2 regions of the Pseudoalteromonas sp. SG44-8 genome follow, and region 2 is predicted to be linked to the other one. Evidence: predicted binding sites of a transcription regulator. Region 2 holds the regulator's gene; the other holds the start of a gene.

Region 1 (11,171 bases), on a different contig from region 2:
TCAAATGGAGCACTGTGGATTTCGACCTATGGGCGCTTACTGTTTCGAGACAACTCCGGCGATTGGCAATGGGTTGAGCCGAGCCAACTTGACCAAAGTATTTGGTTTGCTGATTTATATCGCGATAATGATAATAATATTTGGCTTGCGAGTTTTAGTGAAGGATTATGGCTTGCGCACGAAGGCAGAATAGAACGTCACTCAGCTATATCACAAATGACCGAAGCGGTTATGGCCATTAGCCAAGCGCCCGATGGGAGATTGTGGGTCGCTAACCGCAGTGGTGTAGGCTACTTTGATTTAGATAAAAACTTTATCAATCAAATCCCAAGTAATCAATACGGACGTGCAGCCGTGCATGATTTACAGTTTGATGGCTCACGGTTATATATCGCCACTGGGCGTGGTGTGTATATTTATGAAAACAACACCTTGTTCACTGTCCCTGGACGCGCTTTAAAAGATAACCCGGTGTTTGCGATTAGTCGCTCCAGCAAAGGAGGCTTTTGGCTTGGTACTGGCCGGGGTATGTATCGGCTTAGTTACGGTGGTTTAACCCCATTTGCTTATAACGCATTTTTAGGCAGTAAGTTTATTACTTATGTCGTTGATGAAGCTAATTTTGGTTTAATTGGCACTAGCAAAGGCGCTTACTACTTTACTGATCGTGGTATTGAAAAAATTGGCGATCAAACGAGTCTTGAAAGTGCTTATGTTACAAGCATCTTAAACATTGATGGAGTTGGTATATTAATCGGCTCATTAAATGATGGTTTATTTTATCGAAGCACACAAGGGCATTGGCGTCAGTTAGATGCTACCAATGGCTTACCTTACGGTTCTATTTTTAGTTTACGTTATGATGAAAAGCTCAAGCGCATATGGGTTAGTACCATGAAAGGTGTCTACCGAATGCCGGTTGAGCAGTTTAGTAACGATATTGAAAGCTTAAAAGTAGAGCAGGTTATTTCGTCATACGATCGTCAACTAGACGGTAAGGCCAGCCAGTGTTGTACCGGCCTTGGCCATGATGCTGTGGCGGAGTTAGGCAATTCAATGTGGTATCCGAGCCTACAGGGGGTCGTGGAGATCCCTAAAGATATTGAGCTGTTTGGCGTTAAACCATTACAGCCAAAGGTTGAGAGTTTAAATACTGGGATACGTAAACTTGCAACAGCTGCATTAGGGCGTAATCCTGAATTAGAAATCGATGAGCGTGATATCACCCTTAAATACACTGCGATAGACTATTATGCACCGACCAGTATTGAGTTTCGCTATCGTTTAACTGGTTTAGACAGCGATTGGCGTTATGCTAATACCCGCCGTGAAGCTATTTATACCAATTTACCGCCTGGTGCATTTTTGTTTCAACTTGAGGCTAAACGACAAGGTGAAGGTTGGCAAAAAGCGCAAAGTACGGAATATTCATTTGTAGTACCAAGACGGTTTGATGAAACAATTTATTTTCGGCTGTTGATCACTGGTAGTTTTATTTTATTATTTTATTTAGTGTTTTGGGTATTTAGAAAGCAAGAACGCCGTAAGCAAACCGCGCTTGAAAGTTTAATCACAGAACGCACCGGGGAGCTGCGCCAAGCTAATGATAAGCTTAATCAAGTTAACTCTCAGCTAAAGCTTATGAGTCACTCTGATGAACTTACTGGGCTGAGAAGCCGCCGCTTCTTATTTGATCAACTACCAAAAGATATAGAGCACTTCCAGCGTAACTCACAATCATTACAAGCGCAGGGGAAATCCTTGGTGTTGCTAATCATTAATTTTGATAATTTTAGCCGCATTAATGACGCTTATGGACCGATTGGTGGTGATAGTTGTTTGCAGCAAATGGCTGCATTGCTTAACTCTCGTACGCAGGGATCCGATTATGTTGCCCGTTGGAGTGGTGATGAATTCTTGTTACTGCTACGTGACTTTAAACGCACTGCAATCGACAGTTATGTTGCACAGCTGTGTAAAGTAATTGCTGATCACACATTTAAGTTGCCCAGTGGTGACAGTATAAACTTGACTGCATCGATTGGCTTTTCATTTTACCCATTACCATTATTAGGTGGTCAGGTTATTGGTTGGGAAACCTCTGTCAACTTAGCGGATATCGCGCTACATCAAGTTAAAAAGCGCGGTGGCGATGGTATTGCAAACATCACCTTTGATGAACAGTTAGATGCCTTTGAATTTGAGCAAACCAATAATGTTGAGCAACAACTGAGCGTATTACAAGCCAATGGTTTAGCAGATATCAAAGTGTGGATGCGCTAGCTCTAATCACGTGAGAATAAAAAAGGAGCCAGCGGCTCCTTTTTTTATTAAATAGGATGTTAGCTTATAAAGGCTTTGATTGAGGTTAAGATACCTTGTTCACCTAAGCCCATTTCATCATGCATTTGTTCTTGTGTTCCATGCTTGATGAACTCATCAGGAATACCTAAATTAAGGATGCTTACTTTTGCTTTTATAGCTGCTAAATATTCATTAACAGCAGAGCCTGCACCACCAACAATCGCGTTATCTTCAAGGGTTACAATGACGTCATGATCGGCTAATAAAGTGTCGATTAGTGCGCTATCAAGAGGTTTAACAAAACGCATATCAACGAGGCTAGCATTTAATTCATTGACTGCCAGTTGAGCGTTTTCAAGTAAAGTACCAAAGGATAAAACTGCGATTTTAGCGCCTTGTTTAATCACACGACCTTTACCAATTTCAAGCTCAGTCATTTGCTCGCAGATTTCAGTTGTGCCAGCACTACCACGAGGATAACGAACTGCAACAGGGCTGTTACAACGATAACCAGTGTACAGCATTTGACGACATTCATTAGTATCACTCGGTGCCATGATAATCATATTGGGGATACAACGGATAAAGCTTAAATCGTATGCGCCTTGATGAGTTTCGCCATCAGCACCAACAATACCAGCACGGTCAATTGCAAATAACACGGGTAAGTTTTGCAGAGCAACATCGTGAATAAGCTGATCGTAGGCACGTTGTAAAAAGCTTGAATAAATAGCGACAACTGGTTTTAAGCCTTCGCAGGCAAAACCTGCGGCTAAAGTAACCGCGTGTTGCTCGGCAATGGCAACATCAAAATATTGCTCAGGGTATTCTTTTGAAAAACGCACCATGCCTGAACCTTCACGCATAGCTGGGGTGATTGCCATAAGCTTTTCATCTTGACTTGCCATGTCACACAACCAATCGCCAAATACTTTAGAAAAAGTCGCAGCGCCTGGTTTTGATTTTGGTAGGCTGGAAATCGCAGGGTCGAACTTAGGTACGCCGTGATAGCCTATTGGATCTGCTTCTGCTGGTTTATAGCCTTTACCTTTCTGGGTTTTGATATGCAGTAACTGCGGCCCTTTTAGGTTACGCATATTGCGCAGTGTATCAACCAACATGTTTACATCATGACCATCAATTGGGCCAATGTAATTTAAGCCTAACTCTTCAAAAAAGGTGCCTGGGATAACCATGCCTTTTAAGTGCTCTTCCATGCGGCTGGCTAATTCTTTTACTGGTGGCACGCCAGATAGCAGCTTTTTACTACCTTCACGAATGTTAGTGTAAAAACTGCCTGATAAGATACGAGCGAAATGATTAGTTAGTGCACCGACATTTTCAGAAATCGACATTTCGTTATCGTTTAATATGATCAGCATGTCAGATTTAACATCACCTAAGTGATTCATTGCTTCAAACGCCATACCCGCGGTAATCGCACCATCACCAATAACCGCTACTGTTTTTCGTCCTTTGCCTTCTTTTTGCGCCGCAATTGACATGCCTAAAGCAGCAGAGATCGAGGTGCTTGAATGGCCAACACTAAAAGTGTCGTAGTGGCTTTCTTCACGAAATGGAAACGGATGTAAACCGTCTTTTTGGCGGATCGTGTGCATTTTATCACGGCGCCCTGTGAGAATTTTATGTGGGTATGCTTGATGGCCTACATCCCATACTAAGCGATCTTCAGGGGTGTTATATACATAATGAAGCGCTACAGTAAGCTCAACTGTGCCTAAACCTGATGCTAAGTGACCACTACTTTGCGAGACTGAGTTTAGTAAGTAATCACGTAACTCATTACTAAAAGCAGGTAATTTGTCTTGCGCTAAATCACGCAACTGGGCTGGTTCGTCAACCAAACCTAATAATGGATACTTGCTACTATCAAGTGTCATGATTTTTAATACATCCTTCGCTAACCAGAGGTCATTATAGCGTAATATTACTCTGATTCTTTAGTTATTTTGTACATCATTACTTGCTCAAGCTAGAGCCTAGAATTAATAATCGCGTTCAACAATGTATTTTGCCAAGTTTTCTAGCTCAGAAGTGTCAGCATCTATTGCTGCTAACGCATCGAGTGCGCATTTTAGTAATGATTGTGCTTTTTGTTTTGCACCTGTAAGCCCAAGTAGAGCAGGGTAGGTCGCTTTATTTGCTGCAACATCGGAGCCTTGTGGTTTACCTAAGACTTGGGTATCACCTTCGATGTCAAGAATATCGTCTTGCACCTGAAAAGCCAGTCCAATTGCATCACCAAACTGTTTTAATTGTAATAATGTTTGTTGATTTGTATCAGCTGCGCATAATGCACCTAAAGTTATTGCACAATTTAACAAAGCACCTGTTTTTAATTTATGGATACGTTCGAGCTCAGCTAAATTGACTAATTTGTCAGTCGCTGCAATATCCAGTGCTTGACCACCGACCATACCTTCAATACCCGATGCTTTGGCAAGTGCTGCAATCATTTTTAACTGTTGCTGTGCAGGAACGTTAAATGAATGGTTAGCAATTAAATCAAACGCTAATGTTTGCAGCGCATCACCAGCTAAAATAGCATGAGCTTCGCCATAGACAATATGGCAAGTCGGTCTACCACGTCGCAGGTCGTCGTCATCCATCGCGGGTAAATCATCATGAACTAACGAATAACTATGAATACATTCAATAGCAGCAGCCAACACGTCTAAATCTTGTTTATTTGCGCCAAGCATTTTTCCCGTGGCATACACTAAAAATGGCCGTAATCGTTTACCGCCATTTAAAACGCTGTAGTGGGTGGCTTGTTTGATGCTTTGCTCGGTATCGAGCGGTTGCTCAAAATACCGATTGAGAGTGGCTTCAACATCTTGTTGAGCACATTTTATTTGCTCTGTTATTAACACTCGTTATTCCAAATCATTATCAAAGTTAGTAAGTGGTGACTGACTATCACTACCCATTAAAATCGCTACTTTTTGTTCAGCTTGTTGTAACTTACTTGAAGATGCGCCGGCTAAAGCAATACCGCGTTCAAACTGTTTTAATGACTGCTCAAGGGAAAGCTCTCCTTGCTCCATTTCTGTGACGATTAAGGATAATTCATCAAGCGCTTGCTCGAAGCTTAGGTTCTCTGGTTTTTTCGTCGCCATACTGATTTAACTTAGATGATAGAAATGTGAGGCCAATTTTAGGGGGAATGCTAAACTAGGTCAAAGGGTGATGCATTTTTTTTGAATAATTAATTGTTTTCTTGCCACTTTTAATTATTTATACCTTTGCTTAAACCTTGCAGGTTATCAATGGTAGCTTAAAATGCCAAATAGGGTTGAAAACTTTCATTTCATTTTTTTCATTAAATGGTTTAAGTAATTCAATAGATTGCCGATAAGCTGTTAATAATAAAAATTTGTTGCTGGTAGCAACAAAGCATCGATTCCTCTGGAGGGGTAAGTGGATTTAGCAACCATTATAGGTATTCTCGGAGCTATTGGTCTTATTGCTATGTCAATGGTACTAAGTAGTGGCGGCGAAGTGGCTATGTTTTATAACACGCCATCGGTGGTTATTGTTTTCGGTGGTTCGATTTTTATAGTGTTATCAAACTATACGATGAGTCAATTCCTCGGTATCGGTAAAGTCGCGGCTAAAGCCTTCATGTTCAAAATAGAGTCACCTGAAGAGCTTATCGAAAAAGCAGTTGAACTTGCAGACTCGGCCCGTAAAGGCGGATTTTTAGCACTAGAGGAAGCAGAAATACCCAATGCGTTTATGCGTAAAGGGGTTGATATGCTTGTTGACGGTCATGACGCTGATGTTGTTCGTGCCACCTTGCAAAAAGATATTTCTCTTACTTCTACTCGTCATGAATCGGGGGCCGGTTTGTTTAAAGCGCTTGCCGATATTGCGCCTGCGATGGGTATGATCGGTACTTTGATTGGTCTAGTTGCGATGTTGTCTAATATGGATGACCCTAAAGCGATTGGTCCTGCGATGGCGGTAGCGCTTTTAACAACATTATATGGTGCGTTTTTAGCAAACGTGGTGGCAATTCCTATCCAAGTAAAATTGGAATTGCGTAAAGACGAAGAAGCAATGAATCAGCGGCTAATTTTAGATGCGGTATTAGGTATACAAGATGGCCAAAACCCAAAAGTCATCGAAGGTATTTTGAAAAACTACCTAGCTGAATCAAAACGAAAAGTGGATACTGAGGAGTAAGCATGTCAGATCAAGAGTGCAAGTGTCCACCACCCGGGTTACCAGCATGGATGGGTACCTTCGCGGATTTGATGTCACTATTGATGTGCTTCTTTGTACTTTTACTCGCGTTTTCAGAAATGGATGTACTTAAATTTAAACAAATCGCAGGCTCAATGAAGTTTGCCTTTGGTGTACAAAATAAAATAGAAGTAAAAGATATTCCCAAAGGAACATCCGTTATCGCGATGGAGTTCACCCCAGGTAAACCTGAACCTACTCCAATCGAAACCATTCAACAGCAAACTGTCGAAATGACCCAGCAAATGCTTGAGTTTCAGGCTGGTGATGAAAGCTCAGCTGGCGGTCGTCAAGAGCAACGCGGTAATAAGCGTGGCGGTGAGTCACAAAGTACGGCGCAACAACAAGCATCAGAACAATCTATTTCTGCAGCTGATCAAGAGCAGGTTAATGAGTTAGTTAAAAAGATAGCCCAGCAATTGGAACAACAAATCATGGATGGTGCTGTTGAGTTGGAATCATTAGGTCAGCAAATTATTATTCGTATTCGTGAAAATGGTTCATTTCCATCTGGGAGTGCATTTTTACAACCTAAGTTTAAACCAATTATTCGTGATATAGCTGCGTTACTAAAAGATGTGCCAGGTGAAATTACGGTGTCTGGTCATACTGATGATTTTCAAGTTTCGAATGAGCTGTATACTAATAACTGGGATTTATCATCGAAGCGTGCAGTTGCGGTTGCAACTGAAATGCAAAAAGCACAAGGCTTTGATAAAACCAGAATGGTTGTTGTCGGTCATGCCGAAACTCGACCACTTGTTCCAAATGATTCTGATGCGGATAGACGACGAAATCGCCGCGTGGAAATTTCAATAATGCAAGGCAAGGCTAAGGAATCAGATCCGATAGATGTGCGTTAAGATGCTTGGCAAAGTACCTAATTTAGCTTAAAGTAGTTTTTTAACAAGTGTAACGGAGTGTCTGATGAAAAACGTTGATAAATATAGCTATATGCCGGGCAATGGTGATGGTGACGATGATAAAAAGCCAGACTAGCTAATGCCTGATTGGTTTATAAGTGCTATATCAATACTAACTAAAAGCTGGGTGTTTATTTTAAGCCCAGCTATTTTTGTTTTTTATCTTCGCAAAGATTGGCTTGCTTTGCGTTTTACCTTAACGACTGCATTATTTTTTTTATATGGAACCTTGATACATAATAGCCTTAGAGAGTTAGATGACCCTTATATTTGGCGTTATGTAGTTTGGGCTTTTAATGATATTGCTTGGATGGCTTTGATTGCTTACTGGGCTATTAAAGATAAAGTGTATCTTTGGCAAAGTGTGATTGGTCAGTTGGTTGTAATTAGTGCGCCTATCTTACAATTATTTAGATTAGTGGATCGCCACCTTTGGGATTTATCGTATAGCACTATGCTATATAAAACGTTATTACCGTTAATCAATATTGGCACTGTCGTAGTGTGCTACCTTCCTCTGTTGTATTTATTTATGCGAAAAAATCGCAGTCTAAAGAGCTAATCATTAACTATTTGTAGATTAAATTACGTGTGCTAAACTACTGTGTAAATAACCAGTTGTTGATAGTGCCCTATGAAACTTTATATAGCCGAGAAGCCATCTTTAGGTCGTGCCATTGCTGATGCGCTACCAAAGCCTCATAAAAAACATGATGGCTATATTGAAGTGGCTAATGGCGATTGTGTTTCTTGGTGTATAGGTCACTTGCTCGAGCAAGCAGAGCCTGATGATTATAATGAGCAATATAAAAAATGGCGCTTTGATGACTTACCGATTATCCCACAGCAATGGCAGTTAAAAGCAAAATCTAAAACTCGTAAGCAACTTACGGTACTTAAAAAGTTAATCAAACAAGCTGATCAACTTGTTCATGCTGGTGATCCAGACAGAGAAGGGCAATTACTTGTTGATGAGGTGATTGAGCAAGTTAAACTTAGCCAAGCCAAAAAACAGCAAATTCAACGTTTATTGATCAGTGATTTGAATGTTAGCGCGGTTAAAAAGTCGCTGCAAAACGTTCGCTCTAACCGTGAATTTATTCCACTTAGTGTATCTGCTTTGGCGCGTTCGCGAGCTGATTGGCTGTTTGGTATGAATTTAACGCGCGCCTATACGCTTGCAGGTCAAAAAGCAGGGTTTGGTAATGTATTATCAGTAGGGCGTGTACAAACACCGATATTAGGATTGGTTGTCCAGCGTGATAACGAGATTGCTAATTTTGTGCCAAAACCTTTTTATGAAGTATTAGCTCATTTAAGTACCGAAAATAAAGAGCCGTTTACAGCAAAGTGGCAACCAAGCAAAGCGTGTGAACCTTATCAAGATGAAGAGGGGCGAGTGCTCCATCGAGGCCTTGCTGAGAATGTTGCGTCGCGAATTTCTAATCAATCAGGTGAAGTTACTGCGCTTGAACAAAAGCAGAAAAAGCAACAAGCACCTTTGCCGTATAATTTGTCAGCGTTACAAATTGATGCTGCGAAAGCTTTTTCAATGCCTGCACAAAAGGTATTGGATATTTGTCAAAATTTATATGAGCGTCACAAGCTAATTACCTATCCACGTTCAGACAATCGTTACTTGCCCAAAGATCATCACCAAGAAGCAGCCAGTATAATAAAGGCAATTGCCATCAATGGCGGGCAAAATGACACTCATTGCCAAGGCGCAGATGTGAGTAAACGCAGTAAGTGTTTTAACGATGCTAAGGTGGCTGCGCATCACGCCATTATTCCTACCGCTAAGCAGCAAAAGTCAGCAAGTTTGAGCGTTGAAGAAGGTAAAGTGTATGGTCTTATTAGCCGTCATTATCTGATCCAGTTTTATCCAGACTACATTTACAATGAAACAAAGGCTGAAATAACAATTAATGGTGGTATCTTTAAAGCCAACGCAAAACAAGATGTAAGTTTAGGCTTTAAAGCGTTAATGGGAAAAACCGCATTAAAAGATGAGCAGATATTGCCGCCATTAATTAAAGGGCAACAGTTGCAGTGTGAACGCGGTGAAGTAATTGATAAAATGACCAGCCCGCCAGCTCATTTCAATGATGCAACGCTGCTTAGTGCAATGACAGGTATTAGTCGGTACGTTAAAGATCCAGAAATCAAAAAAATACTCAAAGAAACAGACGGCTTAGGAACCGAAGCAACCAGAGCGGGTATTTTAGAGTTATTATTTAGAAGACAATTTTTAAGACGTCAAGGTAAACTCATTTTAGCAACCGATACAGGTAAAGCATTGATCAGTGCGTTACCGCATGGTTTAGCCAGCCCAGACCTAACCGCAAAATGGGAAGCATCGTTGGGCGACATAGCAGAACAACAAATGAGTTATCAACAATTTTTAAATCCTTTATTAGTGGATTTAGCGGCTTTTGTGGAACTTGCCAAAAATTGTGATAGCAACGTATTTGCACAATTACCAAAAACGCCGCAAAAGCGGCGTTTTACAAGAAAAACTAAACCAAAAACAAAATCGGCTTAGTCATCCATTGCTAAGATTATTGATTAAACAAAGCCACCGCAGCGTTACTCATCGCAGTGATACCTGTGGGGATTGCAACTTTATAGTCAGGTGCAAATTTACTTGAATGTAGTGAAGGTAAAGTTGCCCCTGATGTTTGTGCCGCTTGATATTGAGCTTGCTCTACACCACCTAACCAAAATAAGGTGATAGGGATGTTTTTATCTGTGCGGCCATATAAACCAAAATCTTCCCCTGCCATAACCGCTTCGGTTTCAAGCACATTACTTTGTCCAATCGCCGAGCTAATCGCACTACGTACAATATTAGTTTGTGCAGGGTCGTTATATGTAGATGGGATTGACTCATCTTCATGTACATAAACCACTGGTATTAAGCTTTCATCCAATCCTGCACTTAATGCAATGCCTTTAGTTATACGTTTTATAGCTGCAATTTGTTGCTCGCGAATTTTAGGATTATAACTTCTAAGTGTCAGCTGTAGCTTTACTTCATTCGAAATTACATTATGTTTAGCTCCACCGTGAATTGAACCCACTGTGATTACTGAGGGTTCAAGAGGTGATAATTCGCGACTGGTAATTGTTTGCAGTGCCAACACGATCCGTGATGCGATAACAACAGGGTCAATAGTCATATGCGGGTAAGCACCATGACCACCTTTACCTTTAACCGTAATATCTACTGAATCCACACTGGCCATGGTGTACTCATTTTTCATACTGACTTGTCCTGCAGGAACACTCGCACTAACATGCAAAGCGATAACGTGATCAGGAGTAGGATATTTACTAAATAAACCTTCTTTGAGCATCGCTTTTGCACCGCCTCCCACCTCTTCTGCAGGTTGTGCCACCATCATTAAGGTTCCTTGCCATGCATCTTTATGTAGCATTAATTGTTGCGCAGTACCAATAAATGAACTCATATGAATATCATGACCACATCCGTGCATCACACCAACGTTTGCTCCTTCATCATTCATAACAGTGACTGTTGAAGCATATGATTTACCAGTTTGTTCTATGATTGGTAAGCCGTCTGTATCAGTACGGATCATTATTGTCGGGCCATCACCATTTTTATATAAGGCTACTACACCAAAGCCACCCACATTGTCGGTCACCTCA
Region 2 (11,171 bases):
AGAGAGTGATGGCTGAAGATTCAGGTCAAGAAAAAACCGAAGAACCCACGGGGAAAAAAGTAGACGACGCGAAAAAGAAAGGCCAGGTTGCGCGCTCAAAAGAGCTTGGCACCATGTTTGTACTTATTTTTTCAGCGATTTCATTACTTATGTACGGACCTGAGATTGGCAAGGGACTGTATAATATAATGGGTCGCATGCTCAGTTTGAACCGCAATGAAACCTACGATACTACGAAAATGTTTTCTGTGTGGGGAGCGGTGGCCGATGCGCTAGTATTTCCGATGGCGATGTTCGTGTTTATTATTGTGCTGGCGGGTATCATAGGTAATACCTTGTTAGGTGGTTTTAACTTTAGTTGGGAGGCGGCAGCACCCAAAGCCAGTAAAATGTCACCAGCAAAAGGTATAAAGCGGATGTTAGGTCCACAAGCGGGCGTCGAGTTGGTGAAATCGATTTTAAAGTTTGTGGTCGTGGCGGGCTTTGCCATTTTTTTGATCAACACCTTCTTTGATGAAATTCTTCATCTGAGTATTGAAAGTGCGCCGGGCAATATCATTCATGCCTTAGAGATACTCGCATGGATGTTTTTAGGGCTGACCTGCACCTTAACCATTATTGCTGCGATTGATGCGCCATATCAAAGCCATAAACATCACAAAGAATTAAAAATGACTCTACAAGAAGTCAAAGATGAATATAAAAATTCTGAAGGTGATCCGCAAATTAAAGCGCGTATAAGACAAACGCAAAGACAAATGTCGCAGCGACGCATGATGCAGGATGTGCCAGATGCCGATGTAGTTGTTACCAACCCTACTCATTACTCTGTGGCATTAAAGTACGACACAGAGCGCGCTGGCGCGCCTATATTAGTTGCCAAAGGCGTTGATGAGATGGCGATGCAAATTAGAAAAATAGCCATAGGTAACGAGGTACCCATTGTAGAGTCCCCCATGCTTACTCGAGCACTGTATCATACTGCCGAAGTAGGAGAACAAATCCCTGACCAACTATTTACTGCAGTCGCACAAGTTTTAGCTTATGTATTTCAGCTTAAACGCTTTCAAAAAGGCCGTGGTAAACGCCCTACAAAATTGAATAAAACACTCCCAATTCCAGATGCCTATAAGTATTGATTTGAATAATCAGTATTCTTTTAAGCTCGTAATTAATAACTTGGAATAGTTATTGCAAATTCCGTTTAGTGTCAATTTTTTGAAATTGTAGAATTATGGAATTTAAAGCTGTATTACAACAACTTAATAAAGATAAAAAAGAGTATTTAAAAGGTGTTGGTACACCTTTGCTGGTGCTCGCTGCGCTGGGCATGGTGATTTTACCGTTACCGCCATTTTTACTCGACATTCTTTTCTCGTTTAATATAGCTTTAGCATTAGTGGTGTTGTTAGTGACAGTTTACACCATGAAGCCTGTTGAATTTGGGATGTTTCCCGCAGTACTATTGATTGCAACTATTATGCGTTTGGCACTAAATGTTGCCAGTACCCGGGTGGTGCTGCTTGAAGGCCATAACGGTGGCGATTCCGCAGGTAAAGTAATCGAAGCTTTTGGTTCAGTGGTAATTGGTGGCAACTACGCAGTTGGTTTAGTGGTGTTTTTGATTTTGATCATCATCAACTTTGTGGTAATCACCAAAGGCGCAGGCAGGATCTCTGAGGTATCGGCACGCTTTACCTTAGATGCGATGCCAGGCAAACAAATGGCCATTGATGCCGACTTGAATGCGGGTTTTATTAGTGCAGAGCAAGCACGAGACCGCCGTGAAGAAGTCACCCGTGAAGCGGACTTTTATGGCTCTATGGATGGTGCGAGTAAGTTTGTAAAAGGTGATGCGATTGCTGGTATAGTGATACTGATCATCAATATTGTTGGCGGCTTGTTTGTTGGTATGATCCAGCATGATTTAAGCTTTGGTAACGCAATGGAAGTGTATACCTTACTGACCATTGGTGATGGTCTAGTTGCACAATTACCATCATTACTGTTATCTATTGGCACTGCAATTGTTGTTACTCGTCAAAATGAATCGCTCAATATGGGCGATCAATTTAAGAAACAACTCGGTAACGAAAAATCATTATTTATTGCTTCGGGTATTTTAATCGTGATGGGTTTGGTCCCGGGTATGCCACATTTTGCCTTTTTAAGCCTTGGTGCTTTACTTGGTTATTTAGCGTATTACACCCAGCAAAGTAAGCTCAAAGAAGCGGCTGCTAAGGAAGCAGAAGCTGCCAATGGCGGTGCAACAGGCACTGGTGTTGCTAACAAGCAAGAGCAAAAAGAGCTAGGTTGGGATGATGTACAACAAGTTGATGTAATTGGCCTCGAAGTTGGCTATCGCTTAATTCCATTAGTTGATCAATCACAAGGTGGCGAATTATTAAACCGAATTAAAGGGGTACGTAAAAAGTTATCTCAAGAACTTGGTTTTTTAATTCCACCAGTGCATATTCGCGATAACTTAGAGTTAGACCCAAATGCATACAGAATTACCATGATGGGTGTTTCAAGTGGTGAGGGCGAGCTTAAGCACGGTGATGAGTTGGCTATTAATCCTGGCCAAGTATTTGGTCCAATAAAAGGGATTGCTACTAAAGATCCTGCCTTTGGTCTAGACGCTATTTGGATCAAACCAGATCAAAAAGATGAAGCACAATCACTCGGTTATACCGTGGTTGATGCAGCGACTGTGGTAGCAACGCATATTAGTCAGTTACTAACTAACAGCGCGGCCTTGTTACTCGGCCACGAGGAAGTGCAAAATCTATTAGATATGCTGGCAAAAAGTCATCCTCGTTTAGTTGAAGGGCTAGTGCCAGATATTTTACCACTAACAGCAATTGTTAAAGTATTACAAAATTTATTAAATGAAGGCGTTGCTATTCGCGATATGCGTTCAATTGTACAAACCCTTGTTGAGTATGGCCCTCGAAGCCAAGATCCTGATGTATTAACCGCAGCAGTGCGAATTTCACTGCGCAGATTAATTGTTCAAGACGCGGTTGGAATGTCATCAGAAATCCCTGTCATAACCTTGGCGCCTGAGTTGGAACAGATGTTGCATCAGTCACTACAAAATGCAGGCGACGAAGGTGCCGGAATAGAGCCAGGACTTGCAGAGCGACTTCAACAATCATTAAATGAAGCGCATCAAAACCAAGAAATGGCCGGTGAACCTTCGATATTGCTAACGTCAGGAATGTTACGCACTGTGTTATCTCGTTTTGTTAAGTACACCATTCCAGGATTGCGAGTGATGTCTTATCAAGAGGTACCAGACGAAAGACAGATCAAGATTGTCAGCTCAGTAGGCCAATAATCGGATTTTAAAGGGGTTGAACCATGAAAATAAAACGTTTTTTTGCTAAAGATATGCGCACCGCACTGAAAGAAGTTAAAGATGAACTCGGTGTAGATGCTGTAATCATGTCAAATAAAAAATTAGCCAATGGGGTAGAGATTGTTGCCGCCGTTGATTATGATAAAGCAGCCCCGAAAGCACCGGCACAACCACATGTTGCTAAGGCGCAACCGCAAACGAATGCTAACTTTGTTAAACCTGCGCCACAACGTGCGCAGCATGAGCCGCAAGCTGCGGTAGCTGATAGCTTACAAGCATTATTAGAGCGCCAATCACCGCGTCCACGCTCACCTGAGCTTGCGTCTATGTTTAGCCAGTCAGGGATTGATACATCTACTCAGTATCAACCACAGCAACAACATCAAGCACAGCAAGCTCGCCATGAACCACAAGCGCATAGTGATTTTGCTCGTCGCGATACTGCGCCGCGTCCACAAACGCAAGCACATAGCTTAGGTTTTGATGATGATCTAGAAAGTGGTTTTGATGATTTAGATACTCCGATGCCAACAAAAAGTGCAGCCAAAACAGATGAAATCACCGCTATGCGTGATGAAATGGCTGCGATGCGTCAATTACTTGAGTATCAGGTATCGGGTTTGATGCAACAAGATTTAGCGCGTCGCGATCCTACTCGCGCATGCATGATCGATCGTTTAGTTGGAATGGGTATCGACAGTGAAGTTGCAGAGCAAATGGCCTGCTTTATTCCGGACGATGTGTCACGTCAGCAAGCCTGGCAAGCACTATTGCAAATGGTTGAAAACCAAATGCATACTACAAATAACGAAATCCTTCGCCAAGGCGGGGTATATGCACTTGTTGGTCCTACTGGGGTAGGTAAAACTACAACCGTGGCAAAACTTGCAGCCCTTGGCGCACAAAAATATGGTGCAGATAAAGTTGCGCTAATTACCACTGATACTTACCGTATTGGCGCTTATGAACAGTTAGCTACTTATGGCCGGATCATCGGTTGTGGTGTAAAACAAGTTAAAGATGCCAATGAATTAGCAGAAGTTTTATATCATTTACGAAATAAGCGTCTAGTATTAATAGATACCGCGGGAATGAGCCAACGTGATTTACGTTTAACTGAGCAGCTAAATACATTAATGCGTAATCAACGTGTCGATATTCGCAATTATTTAGTGCTCAGTGCGACCGCACAAATTAATGTTTTACAAGAAACCGTAAGACATTTTAAGAAGGTACAATTAAGTGGCTGTATTTTCACTAAATTAGACGAATCATTAAGTTTAGGTGAGATTATTAGTATAGCGATTCAAAATCGCCTTCCAATAGGGTATCTTACTAACGGTCAGCGCGTTCCAGAGGACATTCGGGTCGCCAATGCAGAGAAATTAGTAAAAAAAGCAGAACAATTGTATTTAAAAAGAACAAAAGCACAACATTCACGACGCCAAGCAGTAGCGTCAAGCACAGTAGGGATGTATGATTAACACAGTATTAGATCAAGCAAGTGGCCTGCGTAAAATGAGTCAAAACAATAATAACGGCGTTAAAGTTATCGCTGTAACAGGTGGTAAAGGTGGCGTAGGGAAAACTAACGTCTCACTTAACACTGCGATTGCGTTGGGTCAGCTCGGAAACCGAGTGTTAGTTCTGGATGCCGATTTGGGTTTAGCAAATTGTGATGTGATGTTAGGGCTTCGGGTTGAACGTAATCTATCTCATGTACTATCAGGTGAATGTGAGCTCGATGAAATTTTAGTTGAAGGGCCTGCAGGAATTAAAATAGTACCAGCGACGTCAGGCTCACAAAGTATGGTGGAACTTTCACCATCAGAACATGCTGGATTAATTCGTGCTTTTAGTGAGTTGAATACCGAATTTGATATATTAATTGTTGATACTGCTGCTGGTATCTCTGACATGGTATTAAGTTTTTCGCGCGCAGCGCAAGATGTCATGGTAGTAGTATGTGATGAACCGACCTCAATAACCGACGCTTATGCATTAATCAAAGTGTTGAGTCGTGAGCATGGTGTGTATAAGTTTAAAATAGTTGCTAATATGGTGCGCAGTATGCGTGAAGGCCACGAACTATTTGCTAAGCTCTCAAAAGTAACGGATCGCTTTTTGGATGTCTCAATGGAATTGGTTGCAACAGTCCCTTATGATGAAAACATGCGTAAAGCAACTCGTCGTCAAAAAGTAATTGTTGATTTATTTCCAAATTCTCCAGCGGCAATTGCATTTAAAACATTAGCGACAAAAGCAGTTAAATGGCCTATACCTAATCAACCATCTGGCCATTTAGAATTTTTCATAGAAAAATTAGTAAACGGCTAACTATGACGGCATCGGTGAATAAAGCGATGGGATATCAATCGACACAAAATTTAAATGTGATTGTTGAGCGACATGCTTCTTTAGTTAAAAAAGTGGCTTGTCATTTGATCGCTCGTTTACCCGCGAGTGTGCAACTCGATGATTTGATTCAATCGGGGATGATAGGGTTAATTGAAGCATCAAAAAACTTTGATGCGACTAAAGGTGCAAGCTTTGAAACCTTTGCAGGCATTCGTATTCGTGGTGCGATGCTGGATGAAATGCGCCGAGGTGATTGGGCTCCTCGCTCAGTGCACCGTAATAGCCGCAGAGTTGCTGAAGCGATTAGTGAGCTAGAAAGCAGCCTGAATCGAGAACCTAAAGATAGTGAAGTTGCTGAAAAACTTGATATTACGCTAGATGAGTACCATCATATTCTTAGTGATGTAAATTCAAGTAAGGTTTTAGGTATAGAAGACTTGGGAATTGATGAAGATGTTATCACACCAGTGGGACATGATTTAGCACTAGACAAGCCCTTTAATAACGTTAAAAATGAACGTTTTAATCAATCATTATTAACAGCTATACAATCTTTACCTGAACGAGATGGGTTAGTATTGTCGCTTTATTATAATGATGAAATGAATTTAAAAGAGATTGGACATATACTCGATGTAAGCGAATCGCGTGTGAGTCAGATACATGGTCAGGCGATGATTAAGCTCAAAGCAAAAATCAATGACTGGATTAACTAGTAGTAAGTAAATATAGGTTCAGACCTCACCGGAGGATGTTTTGGATAAAAACATGAAAATTCTTGTTGTTGATGATTTTTCGACGATGAGACGTATTATCAAAAATCTGTTAAGAGATTTGGGTTTTACAAATGTACAAGAAGCTGATGATGGCTCAACAGCTTTACCGATGTTGCAGAATCAAGAATTTGATTTTGTAGTAACAGATTGGAACATGCCTGGCATGCAAGGAATTGACCTCTTGCGCGCTATCAGGGCCGATGACAGCCTGAAACACATCCCTGTTTTAATGGTAACAGCAGAAGCTAAAAAAGAACAAATTGTTGCTGCTGCACAAGCTGGTGTTAACGGCTATATCGTTAAACCATTTACAGCCGCAACACTGAAAACCAAATTGGAAAAAGTGTTTGAGCGTTTAGGTTAAATAAATAGGAGAGGCTTATGTCAGCACCAGCTGCGCCTCAGATCAGTTTAGAACAAGCCCGGCAGCTTGTGGTTTACCTTGAAAATGGTGAACAAGATAAAGCTGATCAGTTAATTATTGATGCGGCGTCAAAAGAGCAATCAGAATTATTTGCCGAAGTAGGCAAACTTACGCGTCAGCTTCATGATGCGTTGAAAAATTTTGAGCTTGATACACGTTTAGCTGATTTGACCAAAGACGCACTCCCCGATGCTAAGCAGCGTCTAAACTATGTTATGGAAATGACAGAGAACGCTGCTAATAAAACCATGGATGCTGTAGAAGCAAGTTTACCAATTGCCCAACAGCTTGCAGATGATATTTCAGACATTAAACCCACTTGGGATCGTTTAATGAATCGTGAAATTGAGCTAGGTGAGTTTAAAACATTATGCCACAGCTTAGATAAGTTCATGAATAGCTCGCAAACTAAAACGGATGAGTTGCAAGGACTCATGACCAATGTCTTGATGGCACAAGATTTTCAAGATTTAACAGGTCAAGTGATCCGTCGAGTGATAGAGCTTGTTAGAGAAGTAGAAGACAGCTTGATCCACTTGTTGACAGCATTTGGTAGCCAAGATGATAGCGAAACAAAAACAATAGCACCAGTCATTGAAAAACCGCCTGCTGAAAATACACTTGCAGGCCCTGAAGGGCCAATTATTGATAAAGAATCTCGTGATGATGTTGTCTCAGGACAAGATGATGTTGATGATTTATTATCAAGCTTGGGCTTCTAAGAGGAGAGAACTGCATGAGCTTTGAAGTCGATGAAGATATTTTACAAGATTTTCTAGTAGAGGCTGGAGAAATTCTTGAGCTTTTGTCAGAACAGCTGGTGGAGCTTGAAAATAACCCAGATGATACCGAATTACTCAATGCAATTTTCCGTGGTTTTCATACGGTAAAAGGCGGCGCAGGTTTTTTAAGCATGACTGAGCTAGTTGACGCTTGTCACGGTGCAGAAAACGTTTTCGATTTATTGCGTCAAGGTGTTCGTAAGGTTAATTCTGAGCTGATGGACGTGATCTTGCAAGCGCTCGATACTATCAACGAAATGTTTGCGACCATCCAAAGCCGAGAAAAACCAGAACCTGCAAATCCAGAGTTGCTGGCTGTTTTACATAAATTGGGATTGCCGCCAACTGCTGAAGAACTAACTGGCGCTGCTGAGCCTGCAGACGATACTCCTGTTGTTGATGCTGATGCTATTTTAGATGATTCTGATGATCCATTTGCATTTGACTTGTTATTTGATGGTCAAGTTGATAGCGATAAAAAAGATGTTCAAATCGATGATATATCAGAAGATGAATTTGAAAGTTTGCTAGATGAGCTGCATGGAAAAGGACAAAGTCCTGTAACTCCAGCAGTAACAGTTAGCAATGAGTCATCAAATAGTGATATTACTGATGACGAATTCGATAATTTATTAGATGAATTACATGGTGTTGGTAGCTTTGGTTTGGTCAGTAATAAAGATACTGCAAGCACCGAAAATACTCCGCCTAAACCGCCCCAAGCGTCATCAGAGCCAACTAAAAGTAATAGTCCAGACGAGATCAGCGATGATGAGTTTGAAGCATTATTAGATGAATTGCACGGCAAAGGGAGTGCACCACAAGCAGTTGCAGATACTGAGCCAACACCCGCTCAAAAACCAGTCCCTCCCCCAGCACCTGTTGCCGCAGCTAAACCTGCGCCTAAACCAGCAGTGTCTGAGCCTGCGAAAGCGGCTGAAAAGCCAGCTCCAGCGACAGCTGTTGCGAAAAAATCAGTTCCACCACAAGCTGATACCACTGTGCGCGTTGATACAAAACGCCTTGATCAAATAATGAATATGGTCGGTGAACTTGTGCTAGTGCGCAATCGCCTAGTCAGTTTAGCAACCAATACTGAAAGTGAAGCGATGGGTAAAGCCATTTCAAACCTTGATGTAGTAACTGCGGACTTGCAAGGTGCGGTGATGAAAACGCGGATGCAACCGATCAAGAAAGTGTTCGGTCGTTTCCCTCGCGTAGTACGTGATTTAGCCCGCAGTTTGAAAAAAGACATCAATTTATTGCTCGTGGGTGAAGAAACTGATTTAGATAAAAACTTAGTTGAGGCACTGGCAGATCCTTTAGTCCACTTGGTGCGTAACTCTGTAGACCACGGTATTGAAATGCCTGATGTGCGTGAAGCGGCAGGTAAAGCAAGGACTGGGACTGTAACTTTATCAGCATCGCAAGAAGGTGATCATATTTTGCTTACCATCCGAGATGATGGTGCTGGTATGGATCCCGAAAAGCTGAAAAAAATAGCAATCAATAAAGGGGTGCTTGATCACGAGCAAGCTGCTCGATTATCTGATACAGAAGCCTATAACCTTATTTTTGCACCAGGCTTTTCCACCAAAGAACAGATCTCTGATATTTCGGGTCGTGGTGTGGGTATGGATGTGGTGAAAACCAAAATTACCCAACTAAATGGTTCTGTGAGTATTCAATCTGAGCTAGGTGTAGGTACAATCCTAGAAATTAAAGTTCCGTTAACGTTGGCTATTTTGCCGACATTGATGGTGGTTGTCGGTGAGCAAACATTTGCATTACCACTGGCTGGTGTTAATGAAATATTCCACCTAGATCTAACTAAAACGAATGTAGTTGATGGCCAATTAACCATTATTGTTCGTAAGAAAGCACGACCGTTGTTTTATTTAGAACATTGGTTAGTCAAAGGTGCTGACAGATCATTACGCAAAGCTCAAGGCCATGTTGTAATTGTACAAATAGGTACGCAACAAGTTGGTTTTGTAGTGGATTCATTGATTGGTCAAGAAGAAGTTGTTATTAAACCGCTTGATGCTTTACTACAAGGAACACCTGGTATGGCAGGTGCAACGATCACGTCTGACGGTGGTATAGCGCTAATCTTAGATGTTCCAAACCTGTTAAAACATTACGCAGGTTAGTCCAATTCTTATCTTATTGTGAGAGCTATATATGGCTCTCACAGATAAAATTTACATAGAGTATGCCAATGGCAGTTAAAGTTTTAGTTGTTGATGATTCAAGTTTCTTTCGCCGCAGGGTGAGCGAAATACTCGAGCAAGATAAGGATATTGAAGTAATTGGTTTTGCGGTAAATGGCAGAGAAGCGGTAGACAAGACAAATCAATTGCGTCCAGATGTAATCACTATGGATGTTGAAATGCCTGTGCTTGATGGTATTAGTGCTGTAAAAGAGATCATGGCAGCAAATCCAACCCCAATTCTGATGTTCTCTTCCTTGACCCGTGATGGCGCAACAGCAACCTTAGACGCACTTGATGCGGGTGCTTTAGATTTTTTACCGAAAAAATTTGAAGACATTGCTCGTAATAATGAAGATGCGATTAAGTTATTACAAAATAAAGTAAAAGAAATTGGACGCAAGCGTCTATCACGCTTCAGTAGGCCGACACCGACATCAATACCTTCCGTTTCTGCAGGTACAACAAGTCGACCTGCGATAACTCAACCTGATAGAAGTTTTAACCGCAGCACAGCGCCCGCTTCGAACATTGCAGCTAATACACGTGCTTCGGGTAAGAAATATCAAATAGTTGCAATAGGCACCTCCACAGGGGGGCCTGTCGCACTGCAAACTATTTTGACTAAGTTGCCGGCCAATTTCCCACATCCCATTTTGTTAATACAGCATATGCCAGCTGCGTTTACGCCAGCATTTGCCGCTCGTTTAAATGGCTTGTGCAAAATAAAAGTAAAAGAAGCACAACAAGGCGACCGATTAATGCCAGGCGTCGCTTATCTAGCGCCAGGTGGTCAACAGATGCTGGTTGAGGGACGAGGTGGAAATCGCACGTTACGTGTTTTTGAGGACGACAGTGCGCGGATCACTTATAAGCCCAGTGTTGACGTTACTTTTGCTAGTACAGCCAAATCTTTTCAAGGTGATGTGTTAGCTGTGGTACTTACAGGCATGGGCGCTGATGGACGAGATGGTGCAAGAATGCTCAAACAAGCCGGCGCCACTATTTGGGCGCAAGATGAAAAAACCAGTGTGGTATATGGTATGCCACAGGCGGTTGCTAACGCTGGGCTATCGTCGGCAAGTATCGCACTTGAAGAGGTTGCTAATCGGTTAGTTCGAGAAATTGGTTGTGGATAAGTTGTCGTTTCTAGGCCTGTTCGTTGCACTTTTGGCGATTGGCTATGGTTACTCACTAGAGGGTGGGGTTGTAAGTGCTTTATTTAATGGCCCAGCACTAATTATTGTATTGGGT

Evidence for each region. Region 2 encodes FliA, which starts transcription of late flagellar genes. Its sites were predicted from a motif close to CTAAAGNTNNNNNNNNNNNNGCCGATA; they were not measured.
Region 1: pomA (flagellar motor protein PomA) is a predicted target of FliA. The motif match lies at 5,656-5,682, and genes of this name have one in related genera.

The regions. Positions count from the first base shown of each region.
Region 1 covers NZ_JACJEQ010000004.1:220,379-231,549, forward strand. Annotated here, with positions in the region: gene H5163_RS05680 (ligand-binding sensor domain-containing diguanylate cyclase) at 1-2,283, shown strand, start outside; gene dxs (1-deoxy-D-xylulose-5-phosphate synthase) at 2,343-4,205, opposite strand; gene ispA ((2E,6E)-farnesyl diphosphate synthase) at 4,311-5,198, opposite strand; gene H5163_RS05695 (exodeoxyribonuclease VII small subunit) at 5,202-5,444, opposite strand; gene pomA (flagellar motor protein PomA) at 5,746-6,513, shown strand; gene H5163_RS05705 (flagellar motor protein MotB) at 6,516-7,436, shown strand; gene H5163_RS05710 (hypothetical protein) at 7,576-8,058, shown strand; gene H5163_RS05715 (DNA topoisomerase III) at 8,131-10,041, shown strand; gene H5163_RS05720 (M20 family metallopeptidase) at 10,058-11,171, opposite strand, start outside.
Region 2 covers NZ_JACJEQ010000007.1:102,240-113,410, reverse strand. Annotated here, with positions in the region: gene flhB (flagellar biosynthesis protein FlhB) at 9-1,139, shown strand; gene flhA (flagellar biosynthesis protein FlhA) at 1,235-3,343, shown strand; gene flhF (flagellar biosynthesis protein FlhF) at 3,367-4,848, shown strand; gene H5163_RS08200 (MinD/ParA family protein) at 4,841-5,701, shown strand; gene H5163_RS08195 (RNA polymerase sigma factor FliA) at 5,728-6,438, shown strand; gene cheY (chemotaxis response regulator CheY) at 6,479-6,862, shown strand; gene H5163_RS08185 (protein phosphatase CheZ) at 6,880-7,644, shown strand; gene H5163_RS08180 (chemotaxis protein CheA) at 7,659-9,857, shown strand; gene H5163_RS08175 (chemotaxis response regulator protein-glutamate methylesterase) at 9,926-11,056, shown strand; gene H5163_RS08170 (flagellar motor protein) at 11,049-11,171, shown strand, end outside.